2 regions of the Lysinibacillus zambalensis genome follow, and region 1 is predicted to be linked to the other one. Evidence: predicted binding sites of a transcription regulator. Region 1 holds the regulator's gene; the other holds the start of a gene.
The links. Region 1 encodes LexA, which represses DNA repair genes until DNA is damaged. Its sites were predicted from a motif close to CGAACATATGTTCG; they were not measured.

Region 1 (7,938 bases):
TATTCATGATGAAATGGAATTGTTTGATGTCATGAAAAATGATGTGGCAAAATGGGCAGGCAAAAAGCAAAATGCGCGTATTTTTGTACCGGATACTTCCGTTTTGTTAAAGAGCTTTGAGCATCCTGATGATATAGAGTGGCATGAATTAAAAGGGTATGTGGAGATGGAGCTTGGTCAGTCCATTCATCTTCCATTCCAAGATCCACTTATTGATGTGTATGATCCAAAACCTAGTGATGGACAGGCGATGCTATTTGCAGCACCTTCAGAAGAAGTGACGAAAATGATTGGTCTTTTACTCGATGCTTCATTAGAACCTCAAGTAGCAGATATTCGTGCATTGTGTAATATTCGTCTGTTAGATCATTTGCAGTTAATAAAAGATAATCGAACTTATTTAATAGCGGATTGGTCCATCAATGAATTGTCGATTAGTATTTTTTCGAATGGTCAACTTGAATTTTTACGGTACCAATCATTTGATACAGATTTATCGGAGTGGAAGTTTGAAGAAAAAGAGGAGTTTAGTTTTGCTTATCGTTTAGATGCCGAAGATGATTATCGTATCATTCTTACCGATCAAATGCTTGAAATAGATCGTATCATGAATTTCTTTAAGTTTTCCTTACATAAAGGTGAGAAAAGTGTTGATGAGATTATCATTTTAGGAGATAATCCACTACTCCCTACCATTGAAGAGTTTTTAGAAAATAATTTTATGACACCGATTATTATGTTAAATGATTCAGTCATTCAAAAATCATTCCCTCAATTTTCAGAGAAATTTGCAAGCCTGATTGGACTTGCATTAAAGGAGGTTAACTGATGGTACCAGAAATAAACCTCTTACCAGATTTAGAAAAAAAGCATTCAACACCAGCTTTATTCTATATAGTATTTATAATTCTAATTGGTATGATAGTAGGATATATGATTTTCTTGTTTTTCCAAGCAAAAAGTGATCTTACAAAATTAAGTGCGCAGGAAATGGAGCTTTCATCCCAACACGAACAACTTCAAACTGAGCTAGATGTAAAGCGAAATGTGAACGAAGGCTCATTGGAACAATCTGTACAATTTGTGGAAAAAGTCTCGTATCCAGTGACCCCCTTAATGGATGAAACCCAAGTATTGTTACCCGAGCAAACGTATTTACGGGATTATGTATTTGGTGAAAAAAATGTTGAGGTTACGGCTGATTTTGAAACAATGTCAGCCATATCATCTTATTTAGAGAAGCTAACAGTAAGCCGCTATTTCAATGATATACAGGTTGATACTATTTCTAATTTTGATGTTGCTATTGGAAATCAAGAGGAAGAAAATACTAAGAACAAGTTTAAGGAAGTGCCACGTTATTCGGCAACGATTACATTAGGAATTGATTTTAAATTTCTCGCTGGAGGTAGAGAATCATGACTAGTAGTAAAAATTCAACGATTCTTATCTTAACAGCCTTCGTTGCAGCTATTTTATTTGCACTATATTACTATATAGTAACACCTAAATTAGAAGAAGTAGATGCGAAGGAAAGTTCAATTAACGCACTTCAACAAGAAATGTCTACTATTCAGAAGCAGATTGCTGTAATTGAAGAGAATGGCAAATCATCTAGTGGAAGTAATTTAACATTGCGTAAAAAAGTACCTCAAACTAGAGCTATTGAAGAGGTAATTCGAAATATTGAAGAGACTGAAGCGGTGACGGGAACACGGGTAGAAGCTGTGGATTTTAATAATTATGATTCACTTGTAATGGATTCTACTATGACAGATCCCAACTCGGCAAATTCTGAGGAACAGGTTGAACCAAAGCAATCTGCAAATGAAGCTGAGGAACAAGCTGTTGCTAAGAATGATGAAACACCTGAAGTGAAAGATAAAATACCAACTGCTACTCTCAATAAAGATTCCATACCAAAGGAATTAAAATTAGTAACATTTAATATTGATGTTGTCGCACTGGATAAAAATGCAATGGTTGAATTTATAAAAGAGATTGAAAAAATTAATCGTGTGATGAAAATTGATGCTATCGATTTCACAGCAACTGGAGAGGAAGCAAAGTTCCAGGAGGATGCAGATACAGCCTTAAAATCTACCATACAAGTAACGACGTTCTATTATGAAGGACAACAATAGATTGATTGGCGCGCATACTTCCAATGTATGGGCGTCTATTAGTATAGGAGGAAATAAAAATGGAGATTGCTTATACAATTACAGTTTTCATATTTGGGCTCTTTTTAGGCTCATTTTTTAATGTAGTTGGTTTACGCGTGCCTTTGAAGGAGTCCATTGTGCGTCCACCCTCTCATTGCACTTCTTGTAAGAGACAGTTGACGGCGCTTGATTTGGTACCTGTTTTGTCCTATGTATTTCTTGGGGGAAAATGCCGAAGCTGTGGGCAAAAAATTTCTTGGATTTATCCATTGATGGAACTTATAACAGGCATGTTATTTACATTTGCTTATTGGAAATTAGGCTTTAGTGCAGAATTTTTTGTAGCACTATTATTTATTTCATTATTAGTCATTATTGTCGTGTCGGATTTTGCTTATATGCTTATACCCGATAAAGTGCTATTATTCTTTTTACCATTGCTCGTTTTTGGACGCGTCATATCTCCTTTGTCTCCGTGGTGGGACAGTGTAGTTGGTGCTTTGGTAGGTTTTGGCATATTATATTGTATAGCTGTCCTATCAAGAGGTGGAATGGGTGGAGGCGATATTAAATTATTCTTTTTACTTGGTCTCGTACTCGGTACAATACATGCAATTCTTACACTATTTATAGCTGCTGTCATTGGCATGATTGTTGGAATAGTAGTGTTAAAAGTACGCGGACAGGGAAGAGAAACACCTATACCATTCGGACCTTCTATTGCTTTAGCTGCTATTATTATCTATTTCTATGGGGATGCGTTGATGAATTGGTATCTTGGGTTTTGGTAATTAATCAGTGGAGGAGTCCTTCGATGATTAATAGTCTTCAAGCTTTTATAGGTAGTTAATGCTAGATATAGATCATGGAGGGGATAAGATGAAACCAATTATCGGAATAACAGCCTTTGCGGAGGATGATTTGTCCTCAAGATTAAATGCTGCTTATAGCAAAAGTATAATTGAAGCTGGGGGTGTACCTCTTATAATTCCGATTGGAGTTGAAGAGGATGTAGCACAAATTTTATCGTTGACGGACGGATTATTACTATCGGGCGGATATGATGTACATCCATTTCTTTTTGGTGCAGAACCTACACCAAAGTTAGGGAAGATTCATCCGGAAAGGGATTCAGTAGAACTTTCATTGATTGAAGCCGCCTCTATTCGGAAAATGCCGATTTTCGGGATTTGTCGAGGGATTCAAATGCTGAATGTTGCATTTGGAGGCACACTCTATCAGGACATTGATAGTGAATATCATAGTAAAAAATTAATAAAGCATACGCAACAAGCGGCACGGGGCGTTGCTACACATCATGTTCATCTAACACCGGATACATTATTAACAACAATTATCGAGGAAGAAAAAATAGCGGTAAATTCATTTCATCATCAGGCAATAAACGCAGCAGCAGAAAAATTGAAAGTGGCAGCCAAATCAAGTGATGGTATCGTTGAAGCCGTCGTACACGAAGATTTACCATTTTGTCTAGCAGTACAATGGCATCCTGAAGAGCTAGCCATTGTAGGTGATGAAGCATCAAAAAAATTATTCTATGCATTTGTAAAGGCGAGTTTGAAATTCAAGGTAGAGGCATAAAACTTTATAAGCATTACGGAATAGAATTTTGTATAAATGGCAAGATAACCTTGGTAATAAACATGAAAAATAGATGTATGCCATAAAAGCGGCTCATCGGACGCCCTTAGGAAGCTCTGCGCGAAAGCGAAGCGGCAGCGGCAAATGTTTTAACTGTGCGAAAGCGAAGCGGCAGCAACAAATGTTTTAACTGTGCGAAAGCGAAGAGGCAGCAACAAAGCGCCCGGCCGGAACGAAAATCACCCCCACGTTATGGGGATGAGCTTTTTTAAATTAACTAAAGACATTGCTAGAGGGAAGAATCCATTATACAGTGGGTTCTTTTTTAGTGTATAAAAAGGCACTCAAAAATAAGAAAAAGAGGTATATGCCCATTTGTGAACATAGAATCCTCTTTTTGTACGCTGCTATTGAGATACTTTTAATGAACACGACGATAAAGACCTACAACATGGCCCAAAATAGAAACTTGGTCTACGATAATTGGCTCCATTGTTGCGTTTTCAGGCTGTAAACGGAAATGACTTTTTTCCTTAAAGAAACGCTTTACAGTTGCTTCATTCTCTTCAGTCATTGCAACTACAATATCACCATTATCAGCTGTAGATTTTTGTTTAACAATAACTAAATCTCCGTCTAAAATGCCAGCTTCGATCATTGATTCACCCATAATTTCTAGCATAAATAACTGATCTTCACTTGTACCATAAATATCCGGTAGCGGGAAATATTCATCGATATTTTCAACAGCAGTTATCGGAGAACCTGCAGTAACTTTCCCAACAAGTGGGACATGTATAACATGTTGCTTTTGAATAGAATCCTCTGGCTCTAGAATTTCAATGGCACGTGGTTTAGTTGGGTCGCGTCGGATTAAGCCTTTTTGCTCCAAACGAGCTAAATGTCCATGAACTGTAGAGCTTGAAGCAAGTCCAACTGCTTCACCAATCTCACGTACAGATGGTGGATACCCCTTTGTGCGTACCTCTTCTTTAATGAAATCTAATATGGCCTCTTGTCTTTTCGAAACTTTTTTCATGATTGCTCACCTCTTTTTTCTAGTCATTCTACTTATTAGTAGTATAGCAGAATGCGAACACTTAAGCAAACATAGGTTCGAAAAGTGTTTGACAAAAACGTTTGTTCGCATTATTATAAGAACATATATTCCGAACAAACATTCTTGAAAAGGGGTTATACACATGAACTGGTTTAAAAAAAATCCACATATTACAACTTTATTAGGAGCTTGTCTACTATTTACAGCATATCTTTTTATAACAGATCCAGGGGATGTCACATACGCAGAAATTGAAGTCGAACATGGTGATAGTTTATGGTCGTTAGCCGAACAATACCGTGGTAAAATGAAATCGGATGAATGGATTAAGCTTGTTAAGGCAGAAAATGAATTATCGAACGTACGAATTATTGCAGGTAATTCTCTAGTGATTCCAGTAGTGGGTGACGACCAACCCAATTCTATAAATTCAATTGAAATTGCGAGAAATGTAAAATGATAACAAAACAACAATCGGCTGTTGTCTATTGCCGTGTGAGTACAGAAAAAGAGACACAAAGCTCCTCATTAGAGCGACAGGAGGAGGAGTTAGTACGCTATGCTAGAGAACAGGGCTACGAAGTGAAACTTGTTTTTAAGGATAAGCATAGTGGCTATGATGTGGAACGAGAAGGATTACTAGAAATGCTCGATTTCATAAAAGAAAAAGAAGTAACAGCATTATTTGTGCAGGATGAAACACGTTTAGGACGTGGAAATGCTCGAATGGCCGTTTTGCATTTATTGCAGAAAACTGAAACTAATGTTTTCTCTATGCGAGACGAGGGACCTGTACAATTAAATGAAATGGATACGATGCTCCTAGAAATTTTAGCAATTGTAGAGGAGTACCAGCGTAGAATCCATAATGCTAAAATACGTCGTGGCATGCGTCGGGCAGTTGAAAATGGCTACCGCCCTGAAAATAATTTATCTAACCGAGGAAACCCAAACGGCCAGGAACGTAAAGATGTCCCTATAGAAGAGATCGTTAAACTCCGCAATCGAGGCTTCACATTTGAGGAAATAGCTATGACTCTTAGGGGGCTAGGCTTTGACGTAAGCAAAGCCACTGTCCATAGGAGATATCGGGAACATTTAGAGGGTAACGAAATAAAGTAACGTTTTAATCAGTGGGAGTTTTCCTACTGATTTTTTTCTTTTTAAAGGCTTTATATGAAGGTGAAGGAACGAGTAGTGACGGATAGAGCAGTGAAAAACGTGGATAGAAACGTCAAAGTGACGGATAGAACAGCGAAAAATGTGGATAGAAACGTCAAAGTGACGGATAGAGCAGTGAAAAACGTGGATAGAAACGTCAAAGTGACGGATAGAACAGCGAAAAACGTGGATAGAAACGGCAAAGTGACGGATAGAACAGCGAAAAACGTGGATAGAAACGGCAAAGTGACTGATAGAACAGCGAAAAACGTGGATAGAAACGCCAAAATGACTGATAGAACAGCGAAAGAATGTCCAACAGATTGGACATTTTGGAAATAAAATAAGAGAAGTAGCCATTTCTACCTCTCTTGCTCAATATTCTCTAGAAACTTGCCATCTTTTATTGTAGTAATCTTTCATATCATTTAGAGCTTTTTTTATTCTTTGTACCAATCTTCATCAAACGAGAGATGTAGGGCTTTCCCCACAGTAATCCCAAATTGTATAAATCCTCTACCTCTTGCAGTTATGATGTTTCCATCTTGGACAACTAGGTCTTCAGAGAAATGATTAAGATCGAAGAAGTCTAATTTTCTTATAACTTCTAGCGGCAATCCAACAGTATACTTTCTGTTTTTTAATACTCCGGCTTTCGCTAAAAGAGATGGAGAACTAGAGATACTTGCAATTGTTGCTCCTTTGGCATGCGCATTACCAATAAAATCAATTAATTTTTGCTCATTTATTAGTAAAGCTATATCCATACAGCCTGGTAGCAATAAGCTATCGATTTCGTCAAGATTAACTTCACTTATTTGTGTATCGGCTATACAAGATAACCCAGATTCCCCTTTAATTTTTTCAGTGTTTAACCCAACAGTTACAATGGGTTTATCTCCTTGCATTAATATAGATAATGCTACACTCAATTCATATTCACTAAATTGGGGATACAATAATACAGCTGTCTTTTTCATATAATTCTCCCATCTATTTTAATACGACGATGTAGATCTTGAAATAGCCGAAGTGAAAATATCTTATATCCATTCCTCATCTAAGACAGCATAATAGTATTCATCCCACCACTCATCTCCATGTGGAATACATTTTTTAAAATAACCTTCGCGTCTCATGCCAATTTTCTCCATCACTTTATAGGATGGGATATTTTCCGGCTGGCAAGTTGCAATAATTCTATGCAGTTTCATTTCTTTAAATCCATAGTCCAGTACAACTTTTGCAGCTTCTGAGGCGTATCCATTGTTGTAATAGCTCGGATTCAATACCCAGCCAATTTCATACGTATGATCACCAAAGTATTGATGGAAAACAATATGGCCAATAACAAAATTTTCACTTAGTAAAATAATAGGGAAGTGTTTTGCTTTTTCACCGCTATTTTCTGAAACAAACTTTTTTGCTTGCTCCTCATTAAAAACGCCCTCTGGAATATACTTCATCACAGTTGGATTTGAAGTATATTCATAGACAGCTTGCCAATCTTGAACTTCGAACTCTCTTATTAATAGTCTGTTCGTTTTGATAAACATTTCATTTTCCCCCTTGTATTGAAATTTCACATTAGTTTTCTCTTAATAAAAAATTATAGGATATTATTTTTATTTATTAGCTCATCAATCTTTTTATTCATTTTTTTCACTTCAGATTGGTTATATAAATAAAATAACAGCCAAATAAGAGTAAAGAGCAAAACACTAAAAAATAGCATTAACAAAGTTATTGCTAGAGATGATGTTGGAAGCCATTTTAAAGATAGCGCAACAACAATAAAAGTACCTATAGAAATTGCAAAATGGATAGCTGTTTGTAGTAAAAACGTTAAACGTTCTACTTGGTAAATAAGGGATGGTAATACACAAGCTAGTCCCACAATAATTGAACCTAGAGCCTGATGTGTAAAATCAGCCGTAATAGCTTCTAAAA
Region 2 (7,938 bases), on a different contig from region 1:
AACGTATCGCTTTCGGTACGACTAAATTACTGTCCGTTTGGCAATATAAATAAGCTGCAAAGGAACCTAGAGTTATCATTCCTTTGCAGCTTATTTTTGATTTTCAAACAAGTTTTCTTTTTAGAAATGTAAATACGCTGATGGAACTGAAGTCGACTAAAAATACGGTGTTTTGGCACTGTATTGTAAATGAATACCGACATTCATTAACTATTAGTTACACACTAAAATAAAAAGGGACTCCAACTCATATTTTCTGAGTATAGAGACCTTACTGCGCTTATTTTTTCCTCTTTGCCAACGTAACCCACACAATTTCCTTCATACGAATGAACAACGGAGTACGACTAATCTCTACAACGATATTGTCAGGCAATACAGAGATTAATTTTCCTTGATGGATATTTTTCTCTGTTTGCACTACTATTGCCTGACCAATCATCATATTTAGCGTTTCGTATAAATATGGATTTGATATGCGTTCTCCCTGAGTCACCATTAACACACTTCCCTCCTACAAAACTAACCATACTATTAAATGTATGAAGGAATTATAGGAAATGTACCATTTATTTAGACTCAAGAAGTATCGTAATTGGGCCATCATTTGTAAGTGCAACGTCCATCATTGCACCAAATATTCCCGTTTCCACATGTAAACCGTGTTCGCGTAAGGCATTATTAAAAGCCTCCCATAACGGTTCCGCAACTTCTGGTCTTGCTGCATTTGTAAAACTTGGACGATTCCCCTTTTTTGCATCCCCATACAATGTAAATTGCGAGACGGATAAAATAGCCCCTCCATGCTCTAAAATAGAATGATTCATTTTTCCATCAATATCTTCCCATAGGCGGAGGTTAGCTACTTTTTTTGCTAAATATTCAACATTTTCTTGCGTGTCCTCGTGTGTAATGCCCACTAGAAGAACATAGCCGCTATCAATAGCTCCCGTTACTTTTCCGTCAACCGTAACAGAGGCTGCTTTACTACGTTGTAAAACTACTTTCATTTTTTAAAACCTCAATTCCTCATTATATGCACCAGAAGTATCATTTTCGGTACATAACAAAGTTGCTACTGCCCAACTATTCATTTAATAAAGAAATCAATTAGTTAATAACCCGTTGTACTGAATATATATCAGGTGTTTGCTTAATACGTTCCACTACTTTATGCAAATGCGAAATATTTGAAATCGAAATCGTTAAATGAATCGTTGCCATTTTATCGCGATCTGCACGACCACTTACTGCTAAAATATTCGTTTTCGTTTCGCTAACAATTTGCATGATTTCATTTAAAATGCCTGGTCGATCGAAAGCTGAAACTTCAATATCAACAGGGTATTCTTTTCTCTCTGGAGTAAGTCCGTGTTCCCACTCTACTTCTATTAAACGCTCCTGCTCATCTTCTACTTGGATATTTGGGCAGTCTGCACGGTGTACTGAAACACCTCTTCCTTTTGTAATGAAGCCTACAATTTCATCTCCAGGAACTGGCGTACAACAACGAGAAAGTCGAATAAGCATATTGTCAATATCTTTTACGATAACGCCCGATTCCGTCCGTTTTTGAGGAATAGGGTTTTTCATTTTTTGTTCAATTTTCTCAAGAGCTTCTTCTTGTTCACGCTCTTTGCGGCGCTTTTCCGCTAGACGATTAGCAACTTGCTGAGCTGTAATTCCATTCATGCCAACAGCAGCATATAAATCTTCTTCATTTGTATAGTTAAATTTTTCGCATACACGCTTCAAATTTTCCGCCGACATTGTTTCTTTCACGTCAAAATCTTGTGCACGGATTTCCTTTTCTATCATCTCTTTGCCCTTGATGATATTTTCTTCACGAAGATGACGTTTGAAAAACTGCTTTATTTTATTTTTGGCCTGTGAGGATTGGGCTATTTTCAGCCAATCACGGCTCGGACCAAATGATTGCTTTGAAGTTAAAATTTCAATAATATCTCCCGTTTTTAACGGTGTGTCAAGTGGCACCATTTTACCATTAATTTTCGCGCCAATTGTACGATTTCCGACTTCTGAATGCACACGATATGCGAAGTCGATAGGTACAGAGCCTGCCGGTAATTCAATGACATCTCCTTCAGGTGTGAAGACATAGACCATATCAGAGAATAAATCAAATTTTAAAGATTCCATAAATTCTTCAGCATTCGATGATTCGTTTTGGAATTCTAAAATTTCTCGGAACCATGTTAATTTTTGGTCGACATTTTGTTTTTCATTATCAACTTTTTTACCTTCTTTATATGCCCAATGCGCCGCAATACCGTACTCTGCAATTTTATGCATTTCCTTCGTACGAATCTGTACTTCTAATGGATCACCATAAGGTCCAATTACTGTCGTATGCAGTGATTGGTATAGGTTTTGCTTTGGCATCGCAATATAATCTTTAAAACGGCCAGGCATCGGCTTCCATAATGTATGCACAATCCCAAGTACGGCATAGCAATCTTTAATACTATCGACAAGTACACGAATGGCTAATAAATCATAAATCTCGTTGAATTGTTTCTTTTGTAACACCATTTTACGATAAATACTGTAAATATGTTTTGGGCGACCATAAATATCCGCTTCAATTTCAACCTCTGTAAGTTGTGACTTCATTTCAGTCATGACATTGTCTAAATATGCTTCACGCTCATCACGTTTTTTCTTCATAAGACTGACAATGCGATAATATTGTTGGGGGTTTAAATAACGAAGTGCTGTATCCTCAAGCTCCCATTTAACAGTCGAAATCCCAAGACGATGCGCAAGTGGTGCAAAAATTTCAAGTGTTTCTTTAGAAATACGGCGTTGTTTTTCTGCAGGTAAATGCTTTAATGTGCGCATATTATGTAGACGGTCTGCCAGTTTAATTAAAATGACACGAATATCCTGCGCCATCGCTACAAACATTTTTCTATGATTTTCTGCTTGTTGCGCTTCTTTAGATAAATATTTAATTTTCCCAAGCTTTGTTACACCGTCTACAAGTATTGCAACCTCTTCGCCGAATTCGCGAACTAAGTCGTCGCGCGTAAAATCCGTATCCTCGACAACATCATGTAAAAAACCAGCCGCAACTGTTTCTGGATCCATTTGTAATTCAGCTAAAATACCAGCTACTTGCACTGGGTGAATAATATACGGTTCACCTGAGCTTCGGAATTGCTCAATATGGGCATCCCTTGCTAATTCATATGCTTTTTTCACGAATGCGACATTTTCTACATTCATGTAGGATTTGACTAACTCAAAAACGTCCTCGGGAGTCAAAATTTGCTCTTTCGCCATAACATGTCCACCTTGCTCGTCAAATTTTTCAGATTAGATATAAACTTAATTGTATAAAATTTAATGGGCTATTGTAAAGTAACTGTGTCATTTTGTTTAGTTATTCTCGTGAACAATGTGAAAATTGGAAAAATATACCCTAAAATGAATAAAAAGACCCTTTGCGAATTTTATATTTCGCAAAGAGTCTCTTTTTCTGTACAAAAGTTTATGAGTTTAATTTATTATACGCTACAGCAATTTTCGATCCAACTACTGCATTATTTTTTACTAATGCAATGTTAGCATCAAGGCTTTTACCTTCTGTTAATTCTTTAACTTTTCCAAGTAAGAATGGTGTCACGTTTTTACCTTGAATTCCGTTTTCTTCCGCTTCTACTAGAGCTTTTTCAATGATTTCTGTAATGAATGAGTGCTCAAGCGCTTCAGACTCAGGAATTGGATTAGCAATGACTGCTCCTCCTTTTAAGCCTAATTGCCATTTTGCACGTAGCATTTCTGCCACTTCTTCTGGCGTATCAATCTTGAAGTTTACATCAAATCCGCTTTGACGTGTGTAGAATGCTGGCAGTTCATCAGTACCGTATCCAACGACTGGCACACCTTTTGTTTCAAGGTATTCTAAAGTTAAACCAATATCTAAAATGGACTTAGCACCCGCACAAATTACAGCAACATTTGTTTGTGCTAACTCTTCTAAGTCTGCTGAAATATCCATTGTTGTTTCAGCACCACGGTGTACGCCACCGATGCCGCCAGTTACAAAAATTTCGATATCAGCTAGCTCCGCACAAATCATTGTTGCAGCTACAGTTGTCGCTCCTAATTTTTTTGTTGCTAAAAGATAGCCTAAGTCACGACGAGATGCTTTTGCTACACCTTGTGAATTACCGAACATTTCAAGTTCTTCATCTGATAAACCGATTTTGATTTTCCCATCAATTAATGCAATAGTTGCAGGTACTGCACCATTATCACGAATAATTTGTTCTACTTCCCGTGCAGTTTTTACATTTTGTGGATATGGCATTCCGTGAGAAATAATTGTTGATTCTAATGCTACGATTGGTAAACCTTTCGCTTGTCCTTCTTTTACTTCTTCTGATAATACGATGAATTCTTTCATGTTGTTATTCCTCCATTTCACTGTTTAACAAATCAACTGATAGCTCAGGTCTTACGGTATATGGCGATGCGAGTGTATTTTTGGCATTTGTTAAGCCTGCATCAATACATGTTGCAAAGGATTTGCCAGTAAGCCAGCTATGGATTACTGCACTGACAAAGGCATCTCCTGCACCTGTCACATCTTCAATTTTTTCTATAGCTTTAGCTGCAAAATGACTTGGCTTCGTTGTAGTGGCAGCTGCATACACACCCTTACTACCAGCTGTAATAATGACATGCTCAGCACCTAATGTAAGAAGTTGCTGTAAAGCCTTTTCGTAGTGTGCAGAGTTTTCGATTTTATGACCTACAATCGTCTCTGCTTCATCTGTGTTGCAAATAAACCATGTTACACCTTGCAACGTATCCGGTAATCGATTCATTTTTGGCGAAGATACCGGTACGATGACAAATGGAATGTCACGAGCAATCGCAACCTGCTGTATGTAAGCCACTGTTTCCTTTGGACAGTTTAAGTCCATAATAAAGCAACCCGCATTCATTAGCATTGCCTCATGTTTTTTTAGCAAACTTGGCAATAAAAGATCATATACTTCCATGTTTGCTACCGCTAATGCTAGCTCGCCCTGCTCATCCATAACAGCAGTATAGGAACCCGTCGAAGCGTCAGGTAACTGCTCTACATAACGTAAATTCATAAATGGCTCTGACGCTTCTTGGATTACTTGCCAATCAGCATCTTTGCCAGCGGTAGTTAGCAATGTTACCTGATGATTTAATCTGCCTAAGTTTTCAGCAATGTTTCGTCCAACACCACCTACACTAAATGAAGAGCTAGCAGGATTGGACGTACCGAATTGGACATTCCCTTTGACATGAAACTTTCGGTCGAGATTGGCTCCACCGATACAAATAACTTCATTTTCCTCAGGCAAAATATATGCACGACCTACAATTTTCCCCTGCTTCGTTAAGCTCGACACTAAATTAGCAAGGACTGGTCGAGATAGTTTCATCTTATCTGCCATCTCTTGCTGAGCCATAAACGGATTCTGGCGAATTAAAGCAAGGACCGCCTGTTCTCTTTCATTCATAGCATCACCTTTTATTATATTTGTTTACATTATAAACTTTTGTTTGGATGTTGTCAAAAAAATTTTTCCATTTTAGATTTATACAAAAAAGTTAAAGCCTATTAAATTTCAACTAATGGTGAAGTTTAGTTGAATATGAGGTTTGTAACATTATTGGATTAGGGTGCAATAGAAAAGTTTGAAAGCTTAAATATAAGGAGTGTTAATGATGGGATTTTTCAGAATTCCCATCATGGAGTAACTATGATGAAGAAAAAAATATTGAAGTATATAGATAGCAAATTCCCTAACCTAACTAGTGAATTACGTCTAAGGTTTGAACTAGGTGAGCCATATAAAATATATCACTACTATCCATAAGTTGAACATGCAAATGCGGGGCAAAGGAGTTACCTGAATGACCCACTCTACCAATAACTTCACCTTTTTTTACACGCTGACCAACTAAAACTTGAATTGATCCTGTTTGAAGATGAACTAAACCAGCGTATACATTGTTAGTACATTCTATAATGATGTAGTTGCCAGCAACTGATTGAATGTCATCTTTCTTCGGGTCGAAATAATGAGCATTTTTATAAGCTTTTTGACATATCTGAAAGCAATTTCCGTTCTTTATAGCCATCCTCCGCTTGGACAATGACGCCGTCGCAAGGAGCATATACTTCTTGCCCCCAACAATAATAGTCATCTAAGTGAACCCCGAAAAGTAGATATTGCACCAGACTGACGCGATAGGCGGGCCAGCCCTTTCTTTCCCAATCCACTTGTAAAAAGTCATAAGCATATCTTGATCCTAATTTGTTTGTGCCGTGACTTGGAAAATCTCATATCCCTCCTCTTTCGATTATATTACTGTTTTATAATACATATACTTGTCTACTAAGTAATTGGATTCAACTTTTTAAATTGATTATTGATTTGATTATTAAGTATGTGCTTGATGAGGAGTTTGTTTTTTCACGATGATAACAAATAAACTTGCCAATGCACAGAACATCCCAGCAAGGAAAAAGGCCCAAGTATATGAATTGAAAAACTTATAGATTAGGCCTCCACCAAAAGCGGCAACTGCAGCTCCCGCTTGATGTGAAGCGAAAATCCACCCATAAATAATGCCACTTTTATTTGTACCAAAAATTTGTCTAGAAATACTGATCGTTGGAGGTACTGTGGCAATCCAATCTAATCCATAAAATATTGTAAAGATTGTCAGTAAAGTGAACGATCCTTTCATTAATGCATATGGGAGTAATAGCAGAGACACTCCTCTTAAAAGGTAATACCAAAACAATAACCATCGATTATCAAAACGGTCAGACAACCACCCTGATAAAGTAGTACCTACAAGATTGAACACTCCCATAAAAGAAAGAAAAGTTGCAGCGGTTACTAAAGGAACACCAAAACTAATACAATAAGAAACGAAATGAGTACCAACTAGCCCACTAGTTGAAAGTCCACAAATAAAAAAACTTCCCGCTAATAACCAAAATTCTTTCCTCTTTATAGCCTCAAATAAACCATTAAAAGCAATACTAATCGGATTTTTCTTATGATTCTCTTGTTGGATTTCAAGATTTTCTTCCATTCCATAAGGAAGAATTCCAATATCCTGTGGTGTATTTTTAATAAATATAGAAATAGTGATGAACATAACAAAACTTAGGATGAGAATTAGTCCAATCGCCCATCGCCAAGAATAATGTTCAATAATCATCGCCAATATAGGGAGAAGAATTAACTGCCCTGTTGCAGTACTCGCCGTTAAAATTCCTACTGCCAACCCTCTACTTTTCACAAACCAATTATTAGCTACATAAGGACTTAACACAGTTAAAAAAAGACTTGCTCCTAAGCCAATAATACCGCCCCATATAATGATTAACTGCCATGATTGTGTCATGAAAAGTGTAAGCAGCATGCCTATGAATAATGTAGCCATCGCACCTAGCATCATTTTCTTTAAACCGGTTATTTCTAGTAATGCCGCCATAAACGGGCCTGAAAATCCATATAAAAATAGACTCACTGCAAATGCTAAAGCAATTAAAGATCGATCCCAATTAAATTCTTTTTCAAAGGAGTCTACGAACACCCCTGATGATGACATAGTAATTCCTGCAACAATAATCGAGAAAAAGGTTATAATTAAAATAAACCAGCTATAATGAATACGCTTCATCTTAACACCTTCATTTCTTGAAAAATTTTAGATGTGCTTTTTAATAAGAAAGATATAATTATATTTACGGCCATTATGTATATGCATATATTTCTTGCGAGAATACCTTTTCAAAATGCATGTATATACATATATTTAATTTTAGGTTCGGCTTTAATTACCGTCAAGAAATATTTTCTAGCTTAACAAAATATATCAATAAGACTACTATAATATTGAACTCAC

Region 2: a site for LexA is predicted at 5,561-5,574, ahead of ABNX05_RS12325 (carbohydrate kinase). Genes of this name have one in related genera too.

Annotation. Positions count from the first base shown of each region.
Region 1 is NZ_JBEGDG010000006.1:127,243-135,180, reverse strand. Features, by position in the region: gene pilM (type IV pilus biogenesis protein PilM) at 1-829, shown strand, start outside; gene ABNX05_RS10330 (PilN domain-containing protein) at 829-1,422, shown strand; gene ABNX05_RS10325 (potassium transporter) at 1,419-2,144, shown strand; gene ABNX05_RS10320 (prepilin peptidase) at 2,204-2,956, shown strand; gene ABNX05_RS10315 (gamma-glutamyl-gamma-aminobutyrate hydrolase family protein) at 3,045-3,767, shown strand; gene lexA (transcriptional repressor LexA) at 4,189-4,806, opposite strand; gene yneA (cell division suppressor protein YneA) at 4,970-5,287, shown strand; gene ABNX05_RS10300 (YneB family resolvase-like protein) at 5,284-5,949, shown strand; gene ABNX05_RS10295 (hypothetical protein) at 6,004-6,330, shown strand; gene ABNX05_RS10290 (DJ-1/PfpI family protein) at 6,429-6,968, opposite strand; gene ABNX05_RS10285 (GNAT family N-acetyltransferase) at 7,032-7,544, opposite strand; gene ABNX05_RS10280 (DUF3021 domain-containing protein) at 7,598-7,938, opposite strand, start outside.
Region 2 is NZ_JBEGDG010000008.1:52,186-60,123, reverse strand. Features, by position in the region: gene ABNX05_RS12345 (DUF2642 domain-containing protein) at 281-499, opposite strand; gene dtd (D-aminoacyl-tRNA deacylase) at 570-1,010, opposite strand; gene ABNX05_RS12335 (RelA/SpoT family protein) at 1,111-3,306, opposite strand; gene ABNX05_RS12330 (pseudouridine-5'-phosphate glycosidase) at 3,515-4,432, opposite strand; gene ABNX05_RS12325 (carbohydrate kinase) at 4,437-5,528, opposite strand; gene ABNX05_RS12320 (M23 family metallopeptidase) at 5,824-6,219, opposite strand; gene ABNX05_RS12315 (MFS transporter) at 6,457-7,713, opposite strand.